One region of the Comamonas aquatilis genome, then DNA from elsewhere that is predicted to be linked to it. Evidence: riboswitches for the same ligand, from Rfam matches in the RefSeq annotation. Region 1 holds a riboswitch; the other holds the start of a gene.

Region 1 (4,754 bases):
TAGACATCGGCGGCGGCCTTGACGGATTCGACCACGCCAGCCACATCGCCAGCCTTGAAGGTGGACCCCACGGCGGGCAGGTCCACAAAGACCACGTCGCCCAGCGCATCCTGTGCGTGGACGGTGATGCCGACGATGGCTGCATTGGTGTCAGCCGTGTTGATCCATTCGTGTTCTTTGGAATATTTGATGCTCATGGAAAGCTCCAGATGGTGAATTCAGGGAAATCTGTGTTTTGAGAAAGGTCCAGCGCGCACTTTAGCGGCGTTCTGAGCACCGCCGGATGAATTGGCCTGCTCAAACAAGAGGCCGGGCCACGGCAGCGGTTCAGCCTCGGTAATAGTTCGTGGGCACAAACGGCGTGGCCGTGACCTTCATGGGCACGGGCTTGCCGCGCACCATGGCGAAGATCTCGGTATCCAGCGCCGCATAGTCGGGCTGCACATAGGCCAGCGCCACGGGCTGGTTGAGCGTGGGGCTGAGCAGGCCGCTGGTGATATGGCCGATATGCTGGCCGTCCATGTTCTCCAGCACCGCAGGCTCGCGCACGGGAATGCGCTCCAAGGCCAGCAGACCTACGCGCTTGCGCTGGAGCTGCTGCGGATTCTGTAGCTGTTCCAGCACGATGGAAGCACCGGGAAAACCGCCTTCACGCGCACCGCCGCTGCGGCGCACTTTTTGTATGGCCCAGTTCAGCGCCGCTTCCACCGGCGTGGTGGTTGTGTCTATATCGTTGCCGTAGAGGCAAAGACCGGCTTCCAGTCGCAGCGAGTTGCGTGCGCCCAGACCTATGGGGGCGACTTCGGACTGGGCCAGCAGCGTTTGGGCCAGGGCTTCGGCGCCGCCTGCAGGCACGGAAATTTCAAAGCCGTCCTCGCCGGTGTAGCCGCTGCGCGTGATGTAGAGCGCATGGCCTTGCCAGTCAAAATGGCCGCCGGTCATGAAGACCAGCTGGCTCACGCCGGATATCAGGCGCGCCAGCACCGTGACGGCCTGCGGGCCTTGCAGGGCCAGCAAAGCCTGATCGGGCAGGGGAATCACCTCGCAGCGCTGGCCTATGCGCGCCTGGATATGGGCGATGTCGGCCTGCTTGCAGGCACCGTTGACGATGACAAACAAATCGTCACCGCGGTTGACGAACATCAGATCGTCCAGAATGCCGCCTTGGTCATTGAGCAGCAGGCCGTAGCGCTGTTTGTGCACGCCGAGGTCTTGCACGTCCACGGGCATCAGCGTTTCCAGGGCGGCGGCAGCGTCGGCACCGCGCAGCAGCAGCTGGCCCATATGGGACACGTCAAACAGGCCGGCGGCCTTGCGGGTGTGCAGATGCTCGGCCATCAGCCCCTGGGGGTACTGCACGGGCATGGAATAGCCGGCAAAAGCCACCATGCGGGCGCCTAGCTGCTGGTGCAGGGCGAACAAAGGGGTGTGGCGCAGAGGTTGGTTGTCGGCGGCAGTCAAGGGGCAAGCTCCGGTGGTGAAACCAAATGAGTTGCCATGCCCGGCAATTGCAATAGATATCGCATTGCCTGGCGTGGCGGTCTTGCCCTGCTGTCCGCTTTACCTGAGAGATTCACTGCACGCGGGTGCAGCTTGCTCCTTCGGTGGGTGCTGCAAGCGCAGCACCTCTCTCCAGCAAGGAACGCTGTGGGCTGAGCTTCGCTCGCCCGTCAGCGCTTGTCAGTCCTTTTGCCTGAGCGTTCGGGTGCTGCATAAAGGCAGAGCCTGCGCCTTCGGCGGTGCGTTGCGGGTCAAACCCCGTGGGCACTCTCTCCTGACAGCAGGCATTCTAGCCGCCAGTTATTGCGTTGCAACATGGGGTTTGCGCGGGTTTGTACGAGGGTCGTGCATGCCGATCCGGCGGCGCTGGTTGCGAGATATGCGCATAAAAATCGCTTGAACTCCAATGAATAAAGGCGCAAGAAGCTATCAATTGCATAGTCTTCTCCGCGCTTTGCAACGCGGCCCAGAATGCGACAGGCCGCGCCACTGCGGATAAGTGGTGCGGCCTGGAACGGGTTCCGGTGGCGGATCAGACAATCTGGCGCTGACGGTAAACAGCGGGATCACTTGAATGGCTTTGCTGCGTTGGTGAACGCCGCTTCCATGGACTCAACTATGCATGTTGCAGTGCAGAAAAAGCTGCTTTGTTTTCTGCAGATATCGCTTTGCTACAGAAAATTTTGCTGCCAATGCTTAAAAAGCGATAAATTCAAGGCCATGGACACTTTGGATAAAAAGATTCTTGCTGCTTTGCAAGCCAATGCGCGGGCCAGCCTGCAGGAAATCGGCGCCGCCGTGGGCTTGAGCGCCTCTCCCTGCTGGGCACGCATCAAGAAAATGGAAGAAGCCGGCGTGATCGAGGGCTATACCGTGCGGCTCAATCCCCAGGCGCTGGGCCTGGCCGATTCGGTGCTGGTGATGGTGACGCTGGACAGTCACTCCGACAACACGCTGGAGAAATTCGGCGAAGTGCTGGCCACGATTCCCGAAGTGGTGGAGGCGCATCTGGTCTCGGGCGAATACGACTATCTGCTGCGCATTGTCGTCAAGGACACGCGTGACTACGAGCGTCTGCTGCGCGAGAAGCTCTACAAGATCAAGGGCATACGCCACAGCCAGTCCAGCTTTGTGCTGCGCACGCTGAAGCGGGCGGATTTGCCGCTGGGGGTCTGAAACCAAAGCCGCAACGCTTGGCGCGTTCTCTGCACCTTGCAGTCATGCGTCCGGAGGCTGGCAAAGCCGGCAAGAAAAAAGGCAGCGCCGTTGCCGGAGCTGCCTTGCTGCATGAAGGAGGCTGAATTAGCGCAGACCTTGCACGTCCATGTCTTTGTACTTCACGATGCGTGTGCCTTTGACCAGCTTGTAGCCCCACCAGATGATGAGGAACAGAGGCAGGCCGATATAGGTGGCAATCGCGCCCACCCAGTCGATCTTGTCGCTGAGGAAGTTCTCGTAGTTCTGGCCCAGGGTGATGATCAGGCACAGCACAAAGGCAAACACCGGGCCGAAGGGGAAGGCCGCTGCACGGTAGGGCAACTGGTTGAGGTCGAAGCCCTGTGCTTCGCAGCCCTTGCGAAAGCGGTAGTGGCTCACAGCAATACCGAGCCAGGCCACAAAGCCGCACATGCCCGAGAGATTGAGCAGCCAGATATAGACCGCCTTGGGGCTGAAGACATTGGTCAAAAAGCACAGGGCCGCGATCACCGTGGTGGCCAGCAAAGCCAGCACCGGCACGCCGCGTGCATTGACCTTGGCAAACATCTTGGGCGCCATGCCTTGGGTGGCCAGGGCATAAAGCATGCGGGTGGAGGCATACATGCCCGAGTTGCCGGCCGACAGCACCGAGGTCAGCACCACGGCATTCATGACGGCAGCTGCCGACAGCAGGCCGGCGCGTTCGAACACCAAGGTGAAGGGGCTGACGGCGATATCGCCCAGGTTGTTGCGCAGCAGCTTGGGATCGGTATAGGGGATCAGCAGACCGATGATCAGGATGGCGAAGACATAGAACAGCAAAATGCGCCAGAACACCTTGCGCACGGCGCGCGGCACGTTCTTGGCCGGGTCTTCGGATTCACCGGCGGCAATGCCGATCAGCTCCGTGCCCTGGAAGGAAAAGCCCACCACCATGGCCACGCCGATCAGCGCGGCAAAGCCGCCGACAAAGGGTGCGTCACCGGCGGTGAAATTGGCGATACCGCCCCAGAGGCCGTCGGGCGAGCCGCCTTGCATAATGCCGAAGATCATCATCACGCCCACGGCGATGAAGACCAGCACGGTGGCGACCTTTATGGCCGCAAACCAGAACTCGGATTCACCAAAGCCTCTGGCCGACAAGGCGTTGAGGCCGAACATCAGGGCCAGGAACAGGGCGCTCCAGATAAAGCCGTCGATGCCGGGGAACCAGTAGGCCATCACCAGCTGCGCAGCCACCAGGTCCACGGCAATGGTCACGGCCCAGTTGTACCAGTAGTTCCAGCCCAGAGCGAAGCCAAAGCCTTCGTCCACGTATTTGGCGCCATAGGTGGCAAACGAGCCCGACACCGGCATGTGCGAGGCCATCTCGCCCAGGCTGGTCATCAGAAAGTAAACCATCAGGCCGACAATCATGTAGGCCAGCAAGGCGCCACCAGGGCCGGCTTGCGAGATGGTGGCGCCCGAGGCCACGAAAAGCCCCGTGCCGATGGAGCCGCCAATGGCGATCATCGACATATGGCGCGCCTTGAGGGAACGGTGCAAGCCACCGTCTTCAGTTTTTGCTTGGCTATCGCTCATGAAAGATTTGTGTTTTTAGCAGGGCGTGCCGCCCAGGATGATCAGGCCGCGCGGGCCTGTGCCATGGCATGCATTGTGCTTAGCCGATGCCGCAAGGCATCCAGGTATCAAGGTGGTCAGCGCGATCGGCGATGACATGCATCGCCCTCAGCGGCTACCGACAGGGTGCAGATTGTGAGCGATTTACGCGCCCGGTGCAGGCGCTGTTGCGCGGTCCGGGCGTGGCGTGCTGCGATCGAGCCTCTGATATTTGCCTAAGTATTTGATTGTTATGGAGTTTTCTGTCTGTTTTTGCCGCTGGCGGAACGTTTGAAGCCTCTAGTCAAATCGTCATTTACGACATAAAAACCAACGACGGATAGGGGTTTCGTCGTGCATTCCAAACTGCTGTTTGGGCGATTGATATGCTCTTATCGTCGAAAAAAATAGCTATATCGTCATTATCAATGGCTGATTAATCATGTTTAGATAAAGAA
Region 2 (4,754 bases), on a different contig from region 1:
ATGCTCCCAGTCCACTCCCTGCTCCAGCCTATGTGCCTGGCTCAGTTGCTCCAATATCTGTAGCGTGGTGCGCACGCCGCTTCTGGATAGGCGCGATAAAACACTGTCATCTGGCGAGACATGGGGGCAAAACAGGCCTGCGGGCAGGCCCGAGGCGCCGGCGGCGGGCTCATCGGCGGCATCCAGCACGCTGACCTGCCAGCCGCGCCGCGCAAGGCTGGAGGCCGCAGCCGCACCGGCCAGGCCTGCGCCTATGACCAGGCAGCGCCCGGGCGCTGCCACCGGCTGCGGCAGGCCTTCGTCCTTGTGGCGTGGCTCCCAACGGGGGTTATAGCGGGCTTGCAGCGTTTGGGCTGTGCTGTGTCTGTGGATGTCAAAACCCAGCTTGGTCAGTTGCTCGCGTAGCGTGGGGTCTTCATGGCGTTCGCCCAGCGCCAGCATGCTGCCACGGCGGCAATGCCGGGCCAGATTTTTCAAGGCTTCGGGGCTGGAGAAAGCGTCAGCTTGGCTGAGCAGCAGGCTGTCTGCAGTGAGCGGCTGCTTGCGCAGCGTGTTGTGCATATCGCCTACATGCAGCGTCAGCAGCACCCGGCCGTCTTCAAACGACAGGCGGTGCACACCCGGCAGCAGCCCCCAGCATTGGGCGCCCAGTTGTAGGGCCAGCGGGTGCAGCGCTTCGTCAGCAGCGGCTTGGGACAGGGCGCCCAGTATCTCCTCGGCGGAAGGGGGCTGGGCACTGAGGCCAATGAAGTGCAGCAGGCGCGGGGCTTGCGCATCGGCTTTCCAGGCGGCCCAGATGCGCAGAAAGTTCAGGCTACAGCCAAAACCGGTCTCCAGCACGCGCCATTGCCGGGCTTGGGCCCAGGCTGCAGGCAGGCCGCAGCCGGCCAGAAGCTGGTCGGCAGAAAGAAGGGCGCCGTCCGGCTGCTGTGGATGAAGATAGGGCACGCTTGAAGCTTATTCCCAGCGCTGCTGATAGGAGAACACCGGCAGACGCCATTTGAAGCGTATGGCGGCCAGGCGAAAGGCCAGGCCGCCGGCAAAGCACACGATGGTGCTGATACTGGGGCTGACATCCAGAGCGCGCAGACCCAGGAACATCAGGCACACGGCCAGGGAGACGCTGGCGTACAGCTCGCGGCGGAAGACCACGGGCACCTGGTTGCAGAGCACGTCGCGCAAAATGCCGCCGCTGATGCCGGTGATCATGCCGGCCATGATGACGACGATGGTGGGGTAGCCCAACTCCAGCGCGGTGTTGGAGCCAATCAGCGAGAAGGCGATCAAACCCATGGCGTCCAGCAGCAAAAACACCTGCTTCAGGCGGTGCATATGGCGGGCGATGAGCGTGGTCAGCAGGCCAAAGGAAATGACCAGATATACATATTCGGGGTGCTGCGTCCAGCCTATGGGATAGTGGCCCAGCACCATGTCGCGGATGGTGCCGCCGCCCAGGGCGGTGACAAAAGCGATGACGACCACGCCGAAGATATCCATATTGCGCCGGCCCGCAGCCAGTGCGCCGGACATGGCTTCGGCCGTGATGGCCACCAGATAGATCACCAGCATGACGGTGAAGTTGCTGGCCTGGAACGAGTCCAGCAAGGAAACAGAAGGAAGCATGACAGCCCTGATGGGTTAAACCAGCCATTCACCGCAGCGGAATGTCTGGCGTGCCTCTCCCGCTGTCCTTTGTACCTGAGAGTTGCGCGCGCCAGTCTTGCATGGCGCACTTGCCCCTTCGGTGAGCCTGCAGCATAGGGCTGCGGGCTGCTCTCCAGTTGGCGAATTCATGCAGCCGGTTTATTTGGGCTGCACTGTCTTGACCTGCGGTACGGGGTGCCTGAGCGATTATGGGAGTTTGCGCCTTCGGCGGAGGCATGGCGCTAGGTGTGGCGCCTGCCTCGCTCTCCCGCAGGAAAGCCGTGATTCTAGCCAGTTGAGCGGGTGCTCAAACGCAAAAAAGCCAAGGCCTGGGGCCTTGGCTTATGGAGTTAGCAGGCCGCAGCGGCTTATTGCAGCTGATCTTTCAAGGCCGCCAGGGCTTTTTGTGCGCAGGCCTCGTCCAGATGGCCGCCGGGCGCGCCGGCCACGCCGATGGCGCCAATGACCTCATTGCCCGCCTTGATGGGCACGCCGCCGGCCAGCACCAGAAAGCCGGGGATTTGCGCCAGACCGGCGGCATCGGGGTTGGATTGAATCGTCTTGGCCATGCCGCTGGTCGGGTTGCGCGACGATGCCGAGGTGAAAGCCTTGGCGGTGGCGGCCTTGGGCGTGTGGGCGCCGGCGCCATCGGCGCGGGACAGGGCCAGCAGCACGCCGGCGCGGTCCACCACGGCAGCGGTCACGTTATGGCCGTCGGCGCTGCAGGCGGTCACGGTTTGCTGGGCCAGTTGGGCTGCGGTGGCCGAGGCAATGGAGCGGGTGCTGACCGTGGCGGCCGCAGAGGCGGCGCCGCAGGCCAGGGTGCTCAGGGCGAAGAGGGCAAAAGTGCTCAGGCGATTCATGTCAGGGCTCCAGGGGTTGAAAGCAATGACTGAACTGTAGGAACCCGGGCGCTTGGCGCCTATTCGCAAGCCAACGGACGGCTCTCGGTAGTTTTACCGAGGGTGGGCCTCAGCTGCGGGCCGCGGCAGACAGCAGCAGCCGGGTCTGCTCGGCCACGGAGCCCGTGCCCAGCTTTTCGGCCAGCTTGGCGCGGTGGGTGTCCACGGTGCGTACGGAGATATCCAGTGCAGCCGCGATCTCCTTGCTGCCCAGGCCCTTGGTGATCAGCTCCAGCACCTCGCGTTCGCGCTCGGTCAGCACCTGCAGGTGGTGGCGGGCCTCGTTGCGCTCGGCCTGCCGGGCCAGCGTGGCCTGGGCGCTCCTGATGGCCTCCAGCAGGGTCTGCTCCTCTATGGGTTTGGTCAGAAAGTCGGTGACGCCGGCCTTGAAGGCGCGGCGGCAGGAGTGCAGATCGCCATGGCCGGTGATGACGATGGCGGGCCAGTCCACGCCTTGGGCACGCAACTGCTCGTAAAGCTGCAGGCCGGACATCAGCGGCATGCGCAAGTCCATGATCAGCACGCCGGGTTGGCTGCGGTCCAGATGGGCCAGGCAATCGGCCGGCGAGGCAAAACAGCTTACGTTCAGGTCGTAGGTCTGCAGCAGCAGGTGCAAGGCCTCGCGCACCGAGGCGTCGTCGTCTATCAGGTAAATCATGGAATGGGGTTTTCCGGGGCGGAGCCTGTGGTCGCCAGGGGCAGGGTCAGCACAAAGCAGGCACCTGGCCAGGCAGTGCTCGGGCCGGCGCTGGCGGGTGGCAGATATTGCAGCTGGCCGCCCATGCGTTCCATCAGCGTGGCACACAGCGGCAGGCCCAGGCCCATGCCGCCGCTCTTGGTGGTGAAGAAGGGGTCGAAAATATGCTGGGCCGTGGCGGCGTCTATGCCGGGGCCGTTGTCCCGCACCATGAGACTGACTTGTTGGCCGTCGGCTCGCTGCGCTATCTGTATGGCGGGTTCATCCACCGAGCTCTGCGACAGCGCTTCCAGCGCATTGCGCACCAGGTTGTGCAGCACCTGCTCCAGTGCCACGGGGTCGGCCCAAACACTGCAATCTGCCTGCGCCGGCTCCCATAGCAGTTGGACGCCGGCTTCTCTTGCCGGGCCCTCCAGCAGCAAAAGAGTCTGGGCCACGGCCTGGGACAGATCCAGGCGCTGGGCCTGACTGGGCGTGTTGCTGATGTAGCTGCGCATGCGGCCCAGAATGGCCCCGGCGCGGCGGGCCTCGCGCACATTGGCCTGCAGGGCGCTGGTCAGCAGCTCGCTCTTGCCCAGCTCCTGGGCGCGCAGGGCGGCCTGGCTCTGGCTGAGCAGGGCGGTCACGGGCTGGGCCAGCTCATGGGCAATGCCTGAAGCCATCTCGCCCATGCCGTTGACGCGGGAGGCGTGGGCTAGCTGTGCCTCGTTGGCCAGCAACTGGGCGCGCTGCAGGTGACGGCGTGCCTGCTGGCGGCTTTTCCAGACCAGGGCGCCTAGCCATACCAGCAGCAGGCTGAGTGCGGCGCTGAGCAGCAGGCGCGGCCAGCCCAGCAGAGGCTGGGCCTGGGTCAGCAACTGCACCTGCAGGGGCTGGCCATAGCCTTGCAAGGTAAATCGGCCTATGGGCTGGTAAGTGTGGGTGTCGGTACTCTGTCCCTGGGGCTGCAGCAAAGGCTGTCCGTCGAGGTCGATGCGCAAGCCGGTATGGGGCGGCAGAGTGTCGGCCTCCAGCAAATGGGCGGAATCAATGCGCATGCACAACCAGCCTACGGGTGCTGCTATTTTTTTGAGTAGCAGATAGCGCCCGCGCTGAGCGCTGTCCGGCAGGCTGTCGCTTTCGCCGGGACGCAGCGGTGCCACGGTGCGGGCCGCTGCCGGGCTGCGGCAATCGTCCGAGGTGGGGCTTAAGGCATCACTCTGGGCGGAAGGGTCGGTCGCCACCAGCTCGATCCGCTCTATGCGCGGGTACATCAGCTCGATGGAACGGGCCACCTGCCACATGGCTGTCGGCTGGCCGTTGGGATTCTGGAGCGGGGCCAGTGTGGCCAGCGCCGTGAGGTGGGCCTTGTGCTGGGCGATTTTTTCCAGCATCTGGCGCTGCACGGCCTCGGTCAGCTGCAACTGCTGGAGTTGCTGCTCTGTGCGCTCCTGCCACCACTGAAAGCCCGAGGTCAGCAAAAATACCAGCAGCCAGGCCAGGACGAGCCAAGGCTTGGCGGAGCTAACAAA

Evidence for each region. Region 1 has a riboswitch for glycine ahead of gcvT (glycine cleavage system aminomethyltransferase GcvT). Riboswitches for the same ligand answer to the same signal wherever they lie in the genome.
Region 2: it holds a riboswitch for glycine, as region 1 does, so the genes downstream of both, ACNAZA_RS14930 (trimeric intracellular cation channel family protein) here and gcvT (glycine cleavage system aminomethyltransferase GcvT) in region 1, are expected to answer to the same signal.

The regions. Positions count from the first base shown of each region.
Region 1 is NZ_CBCSIW010000002.1:328,821-333,574, forward strand. Features, by position in the region: gene gcvH (glycine cleavage system protein GcvH) at 1-197, opposite strand, end outside; gene gcvT (glycine cleavage system aminomethyltransferase GcvT) at 328-1,461, opposite strand; glycine riboswitch at 1,542-1,646, opposite strand; glycine riboswitch at 1,672-1,787, opposite strand; gene ACNAZA_RS04510 (Lrp/AsnC family transcriptional regulator) at 2,221-2,676, shown strand; gene ACNAZA_RS04515 (amino acid permease) at 2,803-4,278, opposite strand.
Region 2 is NZ_CBCSIW010000013.1:16,115-20,868, reverse strand. Features, by position in the region: gene mnmC1 (FAD-dependent 5-carboxymethylaminomethyl-2-thiouridine(34) oxidoreductase MnmC1) at 1-948, opposite strand, end outside; gene ACNAZA_RS14930 (trimeric intracellular cation channel family protein) at 958-1,623, opposite strand; glycine riboswitch at 1,676-1,791, opposite strand; glycine riboswitch at 1,821-1,925, opposite strand; gene ACNAZA_RS14925 (GlcG/HbpS family heme-binding protein) at 2,013-2,507, opposite strand; gene ACNAZA_RS14920 (response regulator transcription factor) at 2,617-3,204, opposite strand; gene ACNAZA_RS14915 (sensor histidine kinase) at 3,201-4,754, opposite strand, start outside.